4 regions of the Pseudoalteromonas sp. K222D genome follow, and region 1 is predicted to be linked to each of the others. Evidence: predicted binding sites of a transcription regulator. Region 1 holds the regulator's gene; each other region holds the start of a gene.
What was found. Region 1 encodes sigma-54, which starts transcription at its own class of promoters, with help from an activator protein. Its sites were predicted from a motif close to GTTGGCACGNNNNTNGNNT; they were not measured.
Positions count from the first base shown of each region.

Region 2: the regulator sigma-54 is predicted to act here: its motif matches at 1,919-1,937, upstream of J5X91_RS06950 (P-II family nitrogen regulator).
Region 3: the regulator sigma-54 is predicted to act here: its motif matches at 2,397-2,415, upstream of glnA (glutamate--ammonia ligase).
Region 4: the regulator sigma-54 is predicted to act here: its motif matches at 1,740-1,758, upstream of J5X91_RS04335 (EF-hand domain-containing protein).

Region 1 covers NZ_JAGGDL010000004.1:84,090-88,924, forward strand. Annotated here, with positions in the region: gene lptA (lipopolysaccharide transport periplasmic protein LptA) at 1-28, shown strand, start outside; gene lptB (LPS export ABC transporter ATP-binding protein) at 25-750, shown strand; gene J5X91_RS03880 (RNA polymerase factor sigma-54) at 820-2,313, shown strand; gene hpf (ribosome hibernation promoting factor) at 2,340-2,627, shown strand; gene ptsN (PTS IIA-like nitrogen regulatory protein PtsN) at 2,632-3,084, shown strand; gene rapZ (RNase adapter RapZ) at 3,106-3,951, shown strand; gene J5X91_RS03900 (HPr family phosphocarrier protein) at 3,995-4,267, shown strand; gene mgtE (magnesium transporter) at 4,415-4,835, shown strand, end outside.
Region 2 covers NZ_JAGGDL010000009.1:71,208-76,042, forward strand. Annotated here, with positions in the region: gene J5X91_RS06940 (carboxypeptidase) at 1-182, opposite strand, end outside; gene J5X91_RS06945 (diguanylate cyclase) at 535-1,800, shown strand; gene J5X91_RS06950 (P-II family nitrogen regulator) at 1,982-2,320, shown strand; gene J5X91_RS06955 (ammonium transporter) at 2,330-3,559, shown strand; gene mrcB (penicillin-binding protein 1B) at 3,736-4,835, shown strand, end outside.
Region 3 covers NZ_JAGGDL010000012.1:25,949-30,783, forward strand. Annotated here, with positions in the region: gene glnL (nitrogen regulation protein NR(II)) at 1-206, opposite strand, end outside; gene J5X91_RS08190 (DUF4124 domain-containing protein) at 299-820, opposite strand; gene glnA (glutamate--ammonia ligase) at 936-2,342, opposite strand; gene typA (translational GTPase TypA) at 2,852-4,675, shown strand.
Region 4 covers NZ_JAGGDL010000005.1:19,986-24,820, forward strand. Annotated here, with positions in the region: gene J5X91_RS04325 (ATP-binding protein) at 1-907, shown strand, start outside; gene J5X91_RS04330 (response regulator) at 916-1,596, shown strand; gene J5X91_RS04335 (EF-hand domain-containing protein) at 1,806-2,084, shown strand; gene J5X91_RS04340 (hypothetical protein) at 2,097-2,552, shown strand; gene yghU (glutathione-dependent disulfide-bond oxidoreductase) at 2,628-3,467, opposite strand; gene J5X91_RS04350 (rhomboid family intramembrane serine protease) at 3,541-4,125, opposite strand; gene J5X91_RS04355 (type 1 glutamine amidotransferase domain-containing protein) at 4,239-4,835, opposite strand, start outside.

The sequences.
Region 1 (4,835 bases):
ACAAAAACTCAATAAAGGTCAGCCATGAGTACATTAAAAGCAGAGCTATTAGCAAAAAGCTATAAAGGCCGTGAAGTTGTTAAAAATGTAGGCCTTGAAGTAAAAGCAGGGAGCATTGTTGGTTTACTTGGTCCAAATGGTGCTGGTAAAACCACAACCTTTTACATGATTGTAGGCTTAGTTCCTAGTGACAAAGGCAAAATATTAATTGATGATAACGATATTACCCTACTTCCTATGCACAGCCGTGCTCGTTTAGGTATTGGTTATTTACCACAAGAATCGTCTATTTTTAGAAAGCTCACTGTGTATCAAAATTTAATGGCTATTTTAGAAACGCGTAAGCAACTAAACAAACAAGCCAGAGAAGAAACCCTAAATAGCTTGCTGGACGAATTTAGCCTGCAACATATTCGCGACAGCTTAGGCATGGCGTTATCTGGTGGTGAACGCCGCCGCGTAGAAATAGCACGTGCTTTAGCTGCAGATCCTAAATTTATATTACTTGATGAGCCCTTTGCTGGCGTGGATCCTATTTCAGTACTCGATATTAAAAAAATTATAGAACACCTTAAAAACCGTGGTATTGGCGTGCTAATTACCGACCACAATGTAAGGGAAACCCTTGATGTTTGCGAAAAAGCCTACATTGTTTCTCATGGTGAGCTAATTGCATCTGGTACTCCTGAATTTGTATTAAACGATAAAACAGTACGTGATGTTTATTTAGGCGAGCAGTTCAAACTGTAATATTTATGTTATTACTATAAGCATCTGCTAAGATTAATCATATCAATTTATAAGGATTGTTAGAGATAAATGAGGCAATCATTACAGCTGCGCATGGGCCAGCAACTTACAATGACTCCGCAACTGCAACAGGCTATTCGCTTATTGCAGCTTAGTACCTTGGATCTCCAGCAAGAAATACAAGAAGCACTTGATAGCAACCCGCTACTAGAAGTTGATGAGCAAGATTACACGGAAGAATCAGCTGGTAAAAACGAGCAAAAAGCAGATGATATTACTGTTAGTGCCTCTGCCGATGACACCCCGAGCGAGTATGAGCAAGATAGCGGTGAAGCACTAAACAAAGACACCATAAGCGACGATATGGCCATGGATGTATCATGGGATGAATATATGAGCGCAGCGCCTGCCTCTTCATCGGGGCCAATGCCTGAAGATGAATCTATTTATCAAGGTGCATCAGCCGAAACTCTGCATGAGTACTTAATGTGGCAATTACAGCTCACTCCTTTTAGTCCTATAGACGAAGCTATTGCCATAGCTATTGTTGAAGCCGTAGATGACTCTGGTATTTTAACTATCAGTTGCGAAGACCTTTTAGCAAGCTTTAATCAAGAAAGTGATGACGAACACGAAGTAGAACTAGATGAAATAGAAGCAGTGCTAAAGCGCATTCAATTATTTGATCCTGTTGGTATTGCAGCTCGCAGCTTACAAGAATGCTTATGTATTCAATTAAACCAATTTGATAAAGACACCCCTTATATTAACGAAACAAAAATGGTGTTAACTGATCATATCGATTTACTCGCTGCTCGCGACTATCGTACGTTAATGAAAAAAACTAAGCTCAAAGAAGAAGAGCTTAAAGAAATAATGACACTTATTCATACGCTTAATCCTAAGCCTGCGGATACTATTGTCAGAGAAGAATCTGAATACGTTATACCTGACGTATCTGTTAAAAAAATAAAAGGCCGCTGGGTGGTAGAGCTAAACCCAGATAGCATGCCAAAAATACGTGTTAACAGCCAATATGCTGCTATGTCTCGTACGGTAAAGTCCAGTGGTGACAGCCAATTTATTCGCTCGCACTTACAAGAAGCTAAATGGTTTATTAAAAGCCTAGAAAGTAGAAACGAAACACTCCTAAAAGTAACTAATTGTATTGTTAAGCAACAACAAGCGTTTTTTGAACATGGCCCAGAAGCCATGAAACCTATGGTTTTAAACGATGTTGCCGAAATAGTTGAAATGCACGAGTCGACTATTTCACGGGTCACTACACAAAAATTCATGCACACTCCACGTGGCATTTTTGAGCTTAAGTACTTTTTTTCAAGCCATGTAAGCACCGAAAATGGTGGCGAATGTTCATCAACTGCTATACGTGCCTTGATTAAAAAGTTGATAGCTGCAGAAAACTTAGCCAAACCATTGAGTGATAGCAAGATTGCAGATATATTGGCTGAGCAAGGAATTAAAGTAGCTAGACGGACAATTGCAAAATATCGCGAATCTCTGGCTATTCCCCCGTCGAATCAACGTAAAAGCTTGATTTAAGACGTACAACAAAGAGGAAAATGCTGATGCAACTAAACTTAACTGGTCGTCATGTAGACATTACAGACTCATTAAGAGACTATGTAAATAATAAATTTGCAAAGCTGCAAAGACACTCAGATCACATAACTAATGTGCATGTTATTCTCGATGTAGAAAAATTAAGTCAAAAAGCTGAAGCAACAATTTTTGTAAGTGGCGCTGAGCTATTTGCATCGACCGAACACCAAGATATGTACGCTGCCATTGACTCGTTGATTGACAAACTCGATCGTCAAGTAATTAAACACAAAGAGAAGTTTGCTCGACACTAACACTATGAAATTAAGCTCACTTATATGCCAGGACTGCAGCAAAGCTGTGGTCCTTTTTAATAGTAAAAAAAGAATTTTAGAATTCATCAGTGAACTCGCGCATAAAAAAATGCCGTATTTACCCCAGCAAGATATTCTCACTGCTTTATTGGCAAGAGAAAAGCTAGGCAGTACCGGTATTGGCCGAGGAATAGCAATTCCACATGGCCGTATGAGCGGGGCGCAGGAACCTCTTGCCTTAATTTTAATAAGCGAAACCGCTATTAATTTTGATGCAATTGATAATCGTCCAGTTGATATTTTTGTTGCACTTATAGTGCCCGATGGCGATAACCAGCAGCACTTGAAAACACTAGCCACAATAGCTGATAAACTAAACGATAAAGAGTTTTGTAAGCAATTGCGTGCGGCAAAGTCTGATGAAGCATTATACCAAGTTATTTTGGATCAATCCTAGTTACTAATAAAGGGGTGGTAAATGGAATTAATTATTATAAGTGGCCGATCGGGTTCTGGTAAATCGGTTGCTTTACGTGTTGTAGAAGATTTAGGTTACTATTGTGTAGATAATATTCCGGTAAATTTACTGCCTTCATTAGTGCGCAGTGTCTCTGATAACTACGATAAAATAGCCGTTAGTATAGATGTGCGTAACCTGCCTAAAGATCAGCAGCAATTTAACGATATTCTTGAGTACTTGCCCGACTTTGCTAAACCAACGTTATTTTATTTAGATAGTGACGATCAAACATTAATCCGCCGTTATTCAGAAACGCGTCGTTTGCACCCGCTTTCGATTGATTCGCTACCGCTAGATTTAGCAATACAAAAAGAAAAAGAATTACTCGATGTACTCGTAACGCGGGCTGATCATGTCATTGATACAACCGATTTAAGTGTGCATCAACTTGCTGAATCTATGCGTGAAACCATACTCGGTAAAAAAGACAAACAGCTTATCATTACCTTTGAGTCGTTTGGCTTTAAGCATGGTATTCCCAAAGGTGCTGATTATGTTTTTGATGCGCGTTTTTTACCAAACCCACACTGGGAACCTGAGCTAAAGCCCTTAACTGGGTTAGATCAACCCGTTAAAGATTATTTAGCTAGTCATAGTATTGTGCAAAAGTTCACTTGGCAAATTCAAACCTTTGTACAGACGTGGTTACCACACCTAGAGCGTAATAACCGTAGTTACTTAACGATTGCTATTGGCTGTACCGGTGGTCAGCATCGCTCAGTTTATTTAGCGCAAACAATTGGTGAAAGCTTTGCTATGTCTCACCCTAATGTAAAAATTCGCCATCGCGAGCAAGAAAAATAATTCAATTTAAACAATCATCTGTTCAGCTTAAGTAGAGTATCTTATGCGCTTAGAAAATACGTTTTTAATAAAAAATAAACTTGGTCTGCATGCTAGAGCCGCTACCGTATTAGCACAATTAGCGGTACAATTTGACGCATCTATTACCTTATTTCAGGATGAAAAAGAAGCCGCTGGCGATAGCGTACTGGCTTTAATGCTACTTGAAAGCAGCCAAGGTAAAGAAGTAAAAGTAGTGTGCGAAGGACCCGATGCTGAGCATGCATTACATGCCGTTGGCCAATTAATAGCACAGCGCTTTAACGAACAAGAATAGCAGACACTTTATTTAAACCAAGTTATCGAGCTAAAATATAGGCTTAGTAAAACCTTAAGCTAGTTTGGCTAAAAAAAGTAAGATAAACTGAACGAAGTTAATGATTAACTTCTTCCCTAACGTTATAAAAGTAAATTAAGGACGCCAATGCCCGAAACTTTCGAACAAGACTACCCACTACAACAATTACAACAAGTGACCAAGTCACTCAATAGTGGTCAGTTTGTTCAAGTTAGGCGCATGCTGGCAAAAACAGCTCCTTGTGATACCGCCCTTTTACTAGAATCATCACCGCACAAAGTTCGTCGCCTGCTCTGGCAATTAGTTGATCCAGATGTACAAGGTGATGTTCTTGAAGAACTCTCTGAAGATGTACGTTTAGGCATTATTGCCCAAATGGAACCTAAGCACATTGCTGCTGCCACTGAAGACATGGGCCACGATGACTTAGGTGAAGTACTGCGAAGCCTGCCTGACACGGTTTATAAAGACGTGGTTAGCGCCATGGACATTCAAGATAGAGAACGTGCTACGCAAGCACTCTCCTATCAGGAACGCTCTGCTGGCG
Region 2 (4,835 bases), on a different contig from region 1:
ACAGGTTGCGTACCGGTTGCAACCGTATATGAAAAGCGCTGATTATTAATTTTTGCTTTGTGCTCAGTAACCACTTTGCTGTCGATATCAATACGACGCTGGTTATTATCGGCAAAGGAGGCACTACTAAGTGTTAAGGCAATGGCGGCAATAGGTAAAAAAATACTTTGGCTAAACTTCATGAATGACCCTTTTTTATTGTTAATGTTCTATTAAAAGAAATATTCAGTAAAAAAACAAAAGTATTGAGACTAGTTGCCGATAATAGTGGTTGAGTAAATAGAATGTGTAAAAACTTAGCTTTTAACGCTTTGTATCGCTCTTTATTTCGATCGTAATGAAAGTAATGTATATTCGCATCTATTTATAAATAGCAGCTTAAATAAGTGAGATTTACTTTAAAAAAATAGTGGCAAACCGACAGGGTGTGTAATTTGCTTTTTAATAAATTTAAAATCTCATTAAAGGCTTTAAATTTATGATGAACACATGGTTATAAAACAAGTAATCAAATTAGAAGTAAAGAGAAGCCCTATGCAAAGACTGTTGATAGTTGAAGATAGTAAAGTAGTACAACAAGTCCTTCGCCATATATCTGCACAGTATCTTGATGTTGCCATTGATTTTGCTTGGTCTTTATCTGAGTGTAAGGAGTTTGTAAGTAAGCACAGCTATACACTAGCCTTAGTTGATTTAACGCTCCCCGACGCACCAAATGGTGAGGTGGCCAAATATACCTTATTAAAAGGTATTCCTACTGTGGTGCTTACTTCTAAGATGGATGAGTACAAGCGCCTGCAAATGTTAGAATTAGGCGTAATTGATTATGTGATAAAAGATAACCGTGACTCATATAATTACGCTATAAAATTAGTTGCACAGCTGTTGCGTAACCAAGGCTGTAAAGCATTAATAGCCGACGACTCGGTTTTAAGTCGTACTTTAATGAAGCAAATGCTAGAAAAACAATTATTTGCAGTCAGTGAGGCGCACGATGGACGCCAAGCATTAGATATGCTCAAAAACGATGCTGAAATTAAATTACTCATGACAGACTATGCAATGCCAACAATGGATGGTTTTGAATTAGTTAAAGCGGTGAGAAACTTTAGAGGCCGTGATGACTTAGCAATTATTGGGTTATCAGGCGCGAGTAAGCATGGTTTATCGGCGCGATTTATTAAATATGGTGCTAATGATTTTTTAACTAAACCTTTTATGAATGAAGAGTTTCATTGTCGTGTCTTGCAAACCATGGAGCAGTTATCGTTAATTGCAGACATTAAAGAAAGTGCTTTTCGAGATCATCTTACCGGGCTTTATAATCGTCGTTACTTTTATCAGTATGCTGAAAAACTACTCAAAAATAAAAATCAGAAAAATAGCTTAGTGTTACTCGATATAGATTTTTTTAAAGCAATAAACGATGAATTTGGGCATGACGGCGGCGATCAGGCACTTAAACAAGTGAGTAATTTAATCCGTACTTCATTTTCTAACAGTACAGTGGCACGTATTGGCGGTGAAGAGTTTGCAATTATATTAACGCAAGTAGAAGTTGAACAAGCCGAGAAGTGTTTAAATTTATTTATACAAAAGTTCGCAAGTTACGACTTTACTATCAGTGATAAAACCTTATCAATAACAGCAAGTATAGGCCTAGCCGAATTTCAAAATACCAATTTAACCGCTGCTATGCGTGTTGCCGACAGAGCTTTGTATCAAGCTAAGGAGCAAGGGCGCAATTGTGTGGTTTTAAATAGTACTTTGCAGCTAGCAGAGGTTACAGCTATACGTTGAGTTAAATACACACGCACCAATCAAGTATTATATATAAAAAAACGCACCTAATTGGTGCGTTTTTTTGTTTTAAATATAAAATATTTTTATAAGTTATTGTTTTTTATTGCCATATAAAAATGGCATAAAGCTTGGATTGTATTAACTAAGAAAAACAATAACGTGTCCTAAGGGGACTAAAATGAAAATGATTAGTGCAATCATCAAGCCATTTAAATTAGATGAAGTGCGTACAGCACTCGCTGATTTAGGCATAGAAGGGATGACAGTTGTTGATGTAAAAGGCTTTGGTCGACAACGTGGTCATACCGAATTGTATCGTGGGGCTGAATACCAAGTTGATTTTATTCCTAAAATTAAACTCGAAATTGCCACTCGTACTGAAAACTGCCAACGCGTAGTTGACTCAATTACGCAAGTTGCAGGCACCGGAAAAATAGGTGACGGTAAGATTTTTGTGTACGACCTAGATCAAATTGTTCGTATTCGTACGGGCGAACTTGATGAAGATGCACTTTAAGGGGGATTTATGGAAAGTACACTGATAGAACTAAAATTTTCGCTCGACACCTTTTATTTTTTAATTTGTGGCATATTAGTAATGTGGATGGCCGCAGGGTTTGCCATGCTAGAAGCGGGTTTAGTACGCTCAAAAAACACCACAGAAATATTAACTAAAAATATCGCCTTGTATTCAATTGCATGCACCATGTTTTTACTCGTTGGTTACAATATTATGTATGTAGGGAATACCGAGGGAGGCATCATTCCTTCATTTGGTGGCTTAATTGGTACACAAGCCGCTGATGCTGATCACTCTCTAGAATCTGATTTTTTCTTTCAAGTTGTTTTTGTTGCCACGGCTATGTCTATTGTCTCGGGTGCGGTGGCTGAGCGCATGAAGTTGTGGGCATTTTTGGTGTTTACCTTGGTGTTAACTGGGCTTATATATCCTATTGAGGGTTACTGGACTTGGGGCTCTGGATTTTTATCGGCAATGGGTTTTGTTGACTTCGCGGGCTCAGCAATAGTGCATGCAACCGGCGCATCAGCGGCATTAGCTGGCGTATTATTACTGGGTGCACGTAAAGGAAAATATGGTAAAAATGGCGAAATATACCCAATTCCGGGGTCAAACTTGCCTTTGGCAACGTTAGGTACGTTTATTTTATGGATGGGCTGGTTTGGTTTTAACGGCGGCTCGCAGCTACTTATATCAGATGCAGAAAACGCGACTGCTGTAGGAAAGATTTTATTAAACACCAATGCTGCTGCTGCAATGGGGGCTGTTTCAGCACTATTTGTTTGTAAAGCATTATGGGGTAAAGCCGATTTAACTATGGTATTAAATGGCGCGTTAGCTGGGCTGGTTGTGATTACCGCCGATCCGCTTTCACCTTCACCATTGATGGCGTGTTTATTAGGGTTATTAGGCGGCTCATTAGTGGTATTTAGTATTGTTATACTTGATAAGGCAAAAATAGACGACCCAGTTGGCGCTATTTCTGTGCATGGCGTATGTGGAGTACTTGGTATTATGCTAGTACCTGTGACAAACGCCGAGGCAAACTTGGTAACTCAGTTAATAGGCTTGTTGTGTATTATTGGTTTTGTGTTTATTTCTTCGCTGCTGGTGTGGGCAATCTTAAAGCATACTATGGGCATTAGGGTTACCGAAGAAGAAGAGCTAAACGGTATGGATCAACACGATTGTGGCATTGACGCCTACCCAGAATTTGTATCGGTTCGTAGTAATTAAATTTAAGTTATTGTGTGTTGTCCAAAGCGCTACTTAGGTAGCGCTTTTTTATTTCAGGGGAGGTTAACTTTAGTGCTGCTAAGATGGGTTGTTAATTTACCTTATAATGGTGAACTAGTAGGTGACTATGCTAAGCTCACGTCCGTAAAATAAACCTTGGAATAAATTACATTTAAATGGCTGATAACAAAAAAACACCGACAGGTAAAACCCCCACAAAGCGCAGCGCTAAACCCTCTAAAAGTACACCGCGTAACGGCGCTAAAAAAAGTACAAAAAACAAATCATCAGTTGCTCAGCGATCTTTACTCAATAAACTATGGTCTATTTTTTGGAAACTTAGTTTAGCGACATTTATTGCTATGGCGCTTTATTTTATTTACCTCGATGCAAAAATAACTCGTCAATTTGAAGGTAATAAATGGCAGCTTCCTGCGCAAGTTTATGCACGCTCGATGGCGTTTTACCCCGGGCAGTTCTTATCAAGCCAAGAGGTTATTTGGGAGTTAGAGCGGCTAAACTACTCAGCCGTTAATAGGTTAAGTCGTACAGGGCAATATGTTAAAACTGCCAACAGCATTAAAATATATCGTCGCGATTTTGAATTTTATGACGCGCTAGAACAGGCGCATATAATTGAACTGCGTTTTGCAGGGCAAAAAGTGGCTAGTATTAAAGACAAGTTTGGTCGGCGTTTAAACAACGCTAGGCTGGAGCCGGTGCAAATAGCGCGTATAGGTAACGACTCTAAACAAGACCGTGAATTTGTACCGCTGGATAAATTTCCGGCAATGCTAAAAGACACGCTTTTAGTGGTTGAAGATCGTAATTTTTATCAGCACCACGGCGTATCGGTATTTTCTATTTTACGTGCGTTGTATAGTAATATTCGTGCTGGGCGAACAGTTCAGGGCGGCAGTACGCTAACGCAACAACTGGCTAAAAATATTTACTTAACCCGAGAGCGCTCACTTACACGAAAAATAAACGAAGCGTTTATTGCGCTTATTTTAGATTACCGTTATTCAAAAGATCAAATACTTGAAGCGTATTTAAATGAAGTATATTTAGGGCAGTCTTATAACCAAGGTGTACATGGTATGGGCTTGGCTGCTGAATTTTACTTTTCTAAACCAGTAGATGAGCTAGAGTACGATCAAATAGCGCTGCTGGTGGCTATGGTAAAAGGGCCGTCTTATTACAATCCACGTCGTTACGAAGAGCGCACAATGGAACGTCGTGACTTAGTGCTGCGCTTAATGGTTGAAGACAAACT
Region 3 (4,835 bases), on a different contig from region 1:
ATGCGTTTTAAATCGATTGAATGGTAGTTAAATAAATCATCAAAAGACTGCCCTAATAAACGCTTAGTGCCTAAACCAAGTAGTTCACTGGTACTGGTATTGGCATAAATAAGCGTAAAGCTTTCGTTTAAAAGCATCACGGCGGTGGTTTGATTTTGCCATATGGCATTGAGTAGCTCAGGGCTAAAGTGTGTGTTATTAAGCATTGTTGCACCATTTTAGTGCGCCTGTGTTTTCAGGCAAGTAATTTAATGAAATTGCACTGCAATTGCTATTTTTAATGTGAATTAGGTGGGAGTTAATTACCTAAGCTTAAGCCTTTTCTATGCATAAAAAATACACTCAATGGGCTTGTCGCAATGACTTGGTTTTGTTTGTTGTACAGCTTAACTTGCAGAGTGTGCTCACCACGCTCTACATCTCTTAAAGCAAAGGTTGAGGTATCACTTGCTGCGCCATAGGCTTTACCATCAAGAAATAGCTGTATTGTAAAGTCGTTTTCAAAGCGGGGGGTAATTCGAGTAGATACATACACAGAGCCGGTGTTTTCACGAATAGTTTGCTGATGCTCAGGCGATGCAATACCAATACTAAATGCAACCGGCTGCGCTTTAGTTTGATTATTTAATATATCAGTATTTGTTGCAGGCATGGTTAAATCTTGGCTGGTGAGTTTTATCTCTTTGGCGCCAATATGGGGGGTATCTGAAAACACCAGTACGCCATTTTTATCTTTCCATGCGTAAATTTTTTTTTCACCAGCGTAACTACAAACACTTAATAATGAAGTAATTAGTAGTAATAAAATCTTGCTACTCACTCTGCAACCCTGCATTTTTAACATTAACTTTACTTTAGTGGAGAAAGTACTAATTTACCATTAAAAAAGCCCGCAAAGCGGGCTTAAAGGTATATTTTATAACTGTTAATTAAAATTAACAGCTGTAATACATTTCAAACTCAATTGGGTGCGTTGTCATGTTAAGTCTTTCAACTTCTTGACTCTTAAGTTTAATGTAAGCATCAATTAAATCATTAGAGAACACGTCACCTTGATTTAAAAACTCACGGTCAGCATCAAGAGATGCCAGTGCTTCTTCTAATGAAGAGGCAACGGTTGGAATTTCTGCTGCTTCTTCTGCAGGTAGGTCGTATAAATCTTTATCCATTGCATCACCAGGATGGATTTTATTTTTAATTCCATCAAGGCCAGCCATAAGCATGGCAGCAAAAGCAAGATACGGGTTAGCCGTTGCATCAGGGAAGCGTACTTCAATACGACGACCTTTAGCTGATGGTACTACCGGAATACGAATCGATGCAGAACGGTTACGTGCAGAGTATGCAAGCATTACTGGTGCTTCGTAACCTGGTACTAAACGTTTGTACGAGTTAGTAGAGGCATTAGCAAACGCATTAATTGCTTTAGCATGTTTAATAATACCGCCAATGTAATAAAGCGCATCTTCAGAAAGACCGCCGTACTTATCACCTGCAAATAAGTTAACACCGTCTTTAGCTAACGACTGATGACAATGCATACCAGAACCGTTATCGCCAACAATAGGTTTAGGCATAAAAGTGGCTGTTTTGCCGTATAAATGAGCCATGTTATGAATAACATATTTCATTTCTTGAATTTCATCGGCTTTAATCACCATAGTATTAAAGCGCGTAGCAATTTCGTTTTGTCCTGCAGTTGCTACTTCGTGATGATGTGCTTCAACAACTTGTCCCATTTCTTCTAATACTAGACAAGTAGCAGAGCGCCAATCTTGAAAGTCATCAACAGGAGCAACTGGGAAGTAACCGCCTTTAACGCCAGGGCGATGACCTGTATTGCCGTCTGCGTATTCTTTATCTGAGTTCCAAGCAGCTTGCTTAGAATCGATTTTGTACATAGAGCCAGACATGTCTGTTTTATATTTTACGTCATCAAATACGAAGAACTCTGGCTCTGGGCCAAATAAAACCGTATCAGCAATACCTGTAGAGCGCATATACTCTTCAGCACGCTTTGCTACAGAGCGAGGATCGCGCTCGTAACCTTGTAATGTAGAAGGCTCTACTACGTCACAACGTATAATTAATGTGGCTTCTTCAGTGAATGGGTCAAGCTTAGCTGATTCAGCAACAGGCATTAGCACCATGTCTGATTCGTTTATGCCTTTCCAGCCAGCAATTGAAGAACCATCGAACATTTTACCATCTTCAAAAAAGTCTTCATCAATTTGGTGATGAGGAATTGAAATATGCTGCTCTTTACCTTTGGTATCAGTAAAGCGTAAATCAATGAACTTAACGTCATTTTCTTTAATAAAATCTAAAACCGATTGCGACATGTGTCCTCCAACTATAAGGTTTTGTTATTGCTGCTTAAATGCTTTGTGTTTTATAAGCTGATTTTGTGCCACTATTGTAACTTAATGTTTATAAACATAAAAAATACAAAAGTAATAACGGCTGTTTCTAATGCGCACCATTATGGTGCGTAAATGCTTCAATATAGTGCAACAGTTACAGAGTAAAAAGTTGCTCGCTATTTAATCGTGATAGACTAACATAAAGTAAATACAAAAGACTGACCAAAATAGCAATAAAGTCATTAAAGTGGAGGTTTTTATAAAAATATTAAAAATTTTATTTTTATAATTAGTTAATTTAAAACAGTAGGTTAAATAAAAAAACCAGAAAGTTTGCAAATTTATTTTGGATAAACTTTCATCCATTCCATTTATAAGGGATAATATGCGCCCTTTTAAATCCTATGCTGGGACATCTCGTGAAAACGCAGGTGAGTGCGTAAGCCCCTGCAGGATCAATGAGATTCAATTTCTCTGAGTGAATATTAATGAGTATCGAAAAGATAAGAAATATAGCAATTATCGCCCACGTTGACCACGGTAAAACTACACTGGTTGACAAACTGCTTGAGTTTTCAGGCACATTAGAAACACGCGGCGGTAATGAAGAGCGCGTGATGGATTCAAACGATATAGAAAGAGAACGTGGTATTACCATTTTAGCGAAAAACACCGCTATTTCATGGAACGGCTACCACATTAATATCGTAGATACTCCAGGACACGCCGATTTCGGTGGTGAAGTGGAACGCGTACTTTCAATGGCTGACTCAGTATTACTAATTGTTGACGCTCAAGAAGGCCCAATGCCACAAACGCGTTTTGTTACGCAAAAGGCATTTGCGCAAGGTTTAAAGCCAATCGTAGTAATTAACAAAATCGACAAGCCAAGTGCACGTCCTGATTGGGTTATGGATCAAATCTTTGATTTATTCGATAACTTAGGCGCCACTGACGAGCAGTTAGATTTTAAAGTAATCTATGCATCAGCAATCAACGGCTGGGCAACATTAGATTTAGACGAGCCATCTGATAACATGGATGCCATGTTCCAAATGATCGTTGACGAAGTATCACCACCAGATGCAGATCCTGAAGGTGACTTCCAAATGCAGATTTCTCAACTTGATTACAACTCATACGTGGGTGTAATTGGTGTTGGTCGTATCAAGCGTGGTTCTGTTGCTCCAAACCAACAAGTAACTATTATTAGTGCTGATGGTACTAAACGTAACGGTAAAATTGGTACAGTACAAAGCTACTTAGGCCTTGAGCGTATTGAAACAGACCGTGGTTATGCAGGTAACATTGTTACTGTAACCGGTATTGGCGAGCTTAAGATTTCAGATACTGTTTGTTGTCCTACTAACGTTGAAGCATTACCACCACTAAGTGTTGATGAGCCAACAGTAACAATGACATTCTCTGTAAATAACTCACCGTTTTGTGGTAAAGAAGGTAAGTTTGTAACGTCACGTAATATTCGTGAGCGTTTAGAGAAAGAGCTAGTACACAACGTAGCACTTCGCGTTGAAGATACTGCTAGCCCAGATAGCTTCCGTGTTTCTGGCCGTGGTGAATTACACCTAGGTATCTTAATCGAAAATATGCGTCGTGAAGGTTACGAGCTTGCTGTATCTCGTCCAGAGGTAATTTTGCGTACTGTTGACGGTGTATTAGAAGAACCGTTTGAAACAGTAACAATTGACTGTCAAGAAGAGCATCAGGGTTCTGTAATGGAGCAAGTTGGCCTACGTAAAGGTGAGCTTACTAACATGTCTCCAGATGGCAAAGGCCGTATGCGTTTAGACTTTATTATCCCAAGCCGTGGCTTAATTGGTTTCCAAACTGATTTCATGACACTTACTTCGGGTTCTGGTCTTATGTACCATACGTTCGATCATTACGGTCCTCATAAAGGCGGTTCAATCGGTGTTCGTAAAAACGGCGTAATCATTGCAAATGCTACAGGTAAAGCACTGACTAACGCATTGTTTAACTTACAAGAGCGCGGCCGTTTATTCATCGGCCACGGTGTTGAAGTTTACGAAGGTATGGTTATCGGTATTCATAACCGTGATAACGACCTTACAGTTAACGCCCTTAAAGGTAAGCAGTTAACTAACGTACGTGCATCTGGTACAGATGAAGCACAAACGCTTTCTCCACCTTTAAACTATTCACTTGAGCAAGCGCTTGAGTTTATTGATGAAGATGAGTTAGTTGAAGTAACGCCACTAAACATTCGTATTCGTAAGCGTCATCTTACAGAAAACGAACGTAAACGTGCGGGTCGTGCGCCTAAGTCATAATCTATTAATTTAGAATAATGATTTTAAAAGCCGCTGTATTGCAAAATACAGCGGCTTTTTTGTGTTTGTGGGTTAGCTAAATAAAAGGTTAAAGAGGGTAGATTAAAGAAATTACCACCACCGCGATAATTGGTGTGCTGTGCACTTGTGCACTACATTG
Region 4 (4,835 bases), on a different contig from region 1:
CTACTTATGGTTTATTGCTTTAGCGGCGGTACTGCTTACATTACTGGTTACCTTTTTATTATCTCGGCATTTAGTTAGCCCAGTAAAACAAATAGCTAACGGTATGCACCGCTTAACGCAAGGCAATTACGAGACTAAGCTGACCCTAGATCGAAAAGACGAACTAGGGCAGTTAAGCGAGGATTTTAATACGCTAGCATTTACGCTCGCCAAAGACGAGCAAGTACGTAAACGCTGGCTTGCCAATATTTCTCATGAGCTTAGAACGCCAATGAGCATTTTGCTTGGTGAGCTTGAAGCTATGCTACTTGGCATACGCGAGCCAAATGCAAAAAATATAAACTCGGCCAACGACGAAGCCCTGCATTTAAAGCGCTTAATAGACGATTTGCATATGCTCAATAGCGCAGAGTTAGGGGGCATGCATTACACTATGCAAGCTACTGATATGGCATTGTTATTAAATACTATTGAGCAAAAATATCTGGTTATACTTGAGCAACATAATATAAAGCTTTACCTATTAAATGCTGCAAAAAATATAACCGTTCAAGCAGATAAAACACGCCTTTTACAGTTATTCGATAATATTTTAATGAACGCAGTGCATTACGCACAATGCTCTACTATTTCATTAACGGCGAGTAATATAAGTATTAAAGGGCAAATGTATTTACAGCTTATTATTGAAGATAATGGCGTGGGGGTTGAGCCATCGCATTTATCGCACTTATTTGAGTATTTATACCGAGTAGATAGTTCGCGAAATCGCCAAGAGGGCGGTTCGGGTTTAGGGTTATCTATTTGTCAGCACATAGTTAAAGGTCATAAAGGCGAGATTAAAGCTGAAAAATCTAGTTTAGGCGGTCTTGCTATCATTATTAAATTACCCTTATTTAAAGCTTAGAGGACACTATGCAAGAGCAAATACTGATTGTAGAAGATGAGGTTAAGCTGGCTAACTTAATAAGCGATTTTTTAACAAGCCATCATTACATAACGCATCAAATACATCATGGTAATGAAGTACTACCTTGGCTTGAAATTAACAAGCCTAGTGTGATTTTGCTCGACATAATGCTACCTGGTCAAAGCGGAATTGAATTGTGTAAAGCAATTAGGCAGTTCTCTAATGTGCCTATCATTATGGTGTCGGCAAAGGTAGAGGAGATTGACCGATTACTTGGGCTTGAATTAGGAGCCGATGATTATATTTGTAAGCCTTTTAGTTATGCGGAGCTGGTGGCGCGTGTTAAAGCTATTTTAAGGCGCTTGAATAACGTTGAGCCAAAAACCAATGTTATGCAACTTGATGAAAGCACCTACAGTGTAAAATACAAAGCAGTAAGTATTGAGCTTACCAATGTTGAGTTTCAGTTATTTAAGCCCTTGTTTAACAACCCTAACCGTATTTATTCGCGCGATAGCTTAATGGATACTATGTACGCCGATCAACGTATTGTGAGCCAGCGTACTATTGATAGTCATATAAAAAAATTGCGTAAAAAGCTGGACGAATTAACCAAAACCGACAGCGTTATTCAATCGGTTTATGGTGTTGGTTATCGCTTTGTAAATCCACAGCAGTGTAATTAACAACAAAATGTTTGATTAATTAGCATAATACGATGCGTTAACGTAAGTAATTAATAACCACTTTAGCTTTTTACTCGCATTAGCATTTTGCTATCATTTTAAATTTATGCATTAGCGATATACATTATTTTGACTTCCTCATTATTTGCACATTATTTGCATTTTTACAGCGTAATCTTTTGTTATTAATTAAACAAAAGGTTACGAGCATGAAACACTTATCATCACTTACAATTATTACACTATTGTCGGTTGCTTTTTCAGTAAATGTTGCAGCAAGAGGCAGCGATAGCAAACCACCTAAACCTGATTTTTCAAGCATGGATACCAATGGCGATGGCGTAATTAGCTATGCAGAGTTTAGCGCTAAAAAACCACCACACGGCGAAGACGCACAAACAATTTTTGACGAAATAGATTCAGATGGTAATGGCGAAATTAGTGAGCAAGAAGTAAATGATCATAAACCACCTCGTCGTAAGCGTTGAAAGGATACTGTAATGATTAATAATATTAGCAGTAATTCTGCAAGCCTGGTGCTGCAACAAAGTAGCCAAACCGCAAAGTTAACAACAGCACAAAGTGACTTTGTAAAACAAACACTCGCTGAATTCGATGCCGAAAATTTAACGGCAGAAAACGCGCTAAGTATTCAAGCTGCACTTAAAGAGCAAGGTATAGCGCCAACAAAAGAGTTGGCTGAGCTAATGGACGAGTTGGAGTTTGACGCTAAAAGCATAGGTGATGATGCTCGACCTGAAGGTCAGCGCCCGCCACCACCGCCTAAAAATTCAATTGAGCAAGTAAATACTAAAGATGTAGTTAGTTATTTAGATGAGTTGTTAGCGCAGTATTCAAGCCAGTTAAATGACGAAGATAAAAGTTCTATTTTATCGGCGGTTCAAGAAAAGTTTGCTTTATCACAAGGTGATTCGATACTGAGTGTTAAAGCGTAATTATAAATAAGGCAACACCTAAACTAAAAAATCAGCTATTACAGCTGATTTTTTAGTTTATCAATAACAGCAAGGTTAAAAGTCACTACTACTGTGGCGCTCTGCTAGTTGCTCTTCTTCAGGTCCCCATGTGCGGTTAACGCGACGACCACGTTTTACGCCAGGGCGTTTTGAAACCTGTTTAGCCCAACGTACAACATGAGTGTATGAGGCAACATCTAAAAATTCAGCTGCATCATAAATGTCGCCAAGCACTAAAGAGCCATACCAAGGCCAAATTGCGATATCGGCAATTGAGTACTCATCTCCTGCCATGTATTCGTTTGCACTTAAATGGCGGTTTAGCACGTCAAGCTGGCGCTTGGTTTCCATGGTGAAACGATCAATAGGATATTGCATTTTAGTGGGTGCATAACTATAAAAGTGGCCAAAGCCACCACCTAAGTACGGCGCTGAGCCCATTTGCCAAAATAGCCAGTTACGACATTCAGTTTTAGCTTTTAAATCTTTAGGTATAAGCACATCAAACTTTTCTGCTAGGTATTGCAGTATAGAGCCCGATTCAAAAATACGTGTTGGCGGCGTGGTTGAATGATCCATTAACGCTGGAATTTTTGAATTTGGATTAATATCTACAAAGTCAGAACCAAACTGATCACCATCACCTATGCTGATTAAATATGCGTCGTATTCTGCATCGGTTAAGCCCAGCTCTAACAGCTCTTCAAACATAATAGCGGCTTTTTGACCATTTGGTGTAGCAAGCGAATAAAGCTGAAATGCGTGCTCGCCAATAGGTAAGGTTTTGTCATGAGTTGCGCCGGCGATGGGGCGATTAATACTGGCAAATTTACCGCCACTCTCACTGTCCCATGTCCAAACTTTGGGTGGGGTGTATTGATTTTGATCACTCATAAAAATAACCTCTGTTTAAATGAAATACATATAAAAAAATATATGTATTAATAAATGTGGCCATTAAAATAAATTAAAGGCGAGTTTTTTGACTTTTAAGTTTGTCGGATTTTGCTAATTTATAGCCTAAAAACAATCCGCTCAATGCTCCAAATAAGTGGCTTTCAAACGAAATATGCAAGCGCTGTGGTAGTACACCCCAAACAAATCCGCTGTAAAGTAGGGCAACGACAACAGCAATAACAATGGATTTAAATGAACGTCTAATTACGCCATAGCAAAGTATAAAACCCCACAACCCATATATAACGCCACTTAAACCAACATGAATACTACTACGACCAAATGCCCATACTAAAAAACCACCTACTAATGCGGTAAAAATAAATACGTTATAAAAACGCTTAACGCTGTATTGGCAAATTAACCAACTTAAAACCATAAAAGGCAGCATGTTACTGGCAAAGTGCCACCAACTGCCATGTAAAAATGGCGCGCTCAGTATGCCAATTAAGCCATTAATGCTGCGCGGATAAATGCCAAAACCATTAAGATTAATGCCAGGTAAGCTATTAATTAGCTGTAAAACAAAGCAAATTGTAACAATACTAAAAATAGCGAAGCGTTTGCTTGTTAGTAATGACCGTGTGGTTGCCATATAATCGTCCTAGTTGAGCTTAATAGTTGCCAGTATAGGAATTGTATTTGCTAATGCAAAGCAATTAAAAAAGCACAGCATTAAATGCTGTGCTTTTTACTTATAAATCGTTATTAACCTAGTTTGGTTAGTAGCTTCTTAGCAGCAAGTTCTGAGCTTGCTGGGTTTTGACCGGTAATTACTAGGCCATCTTCGAGTACAAGTACACCCCAGTCATCCGTTTTTTGATAGTCGCCGCCTTTTTTAATCAGTTCGTCTTCTACTAAAAACGGCACTATGTCGGTAAGTTGTACTGCCGCTTCTTCACTGTTAGTAAAACCAGTTACTTTTTTACCAGCAACAAGTGCATTACCATCGGCATCTTTAGTATTCAAAAATACGGCACTGGCATGACAAACAGCCGCTACTGGCTTTTGCTCTTTAATAAAGCTTTCAATAAGTGCAATAGAGTCGGTGTTTTCTACTAAGTCCCATAGTGGGCCGTGGCCGCCTGGGTAAAATACCGCGTCAAAATCTGTCGAATTTACTTCACTAAGCACTTTGGTATTGGCCATTAATGCTTGTGCGGCACTGTCTGCGTCGTAGCGTTTAGTTGCATCAGTTTGAAAATCAGCAAGAGTACTTGTAGGGTCTATCGGGGGCTGGCCGCCATTTGGCGATGCAAGAGTGACTTCAACGCCTGCATCTCTAAATGCGTAATAAGGGGCTGC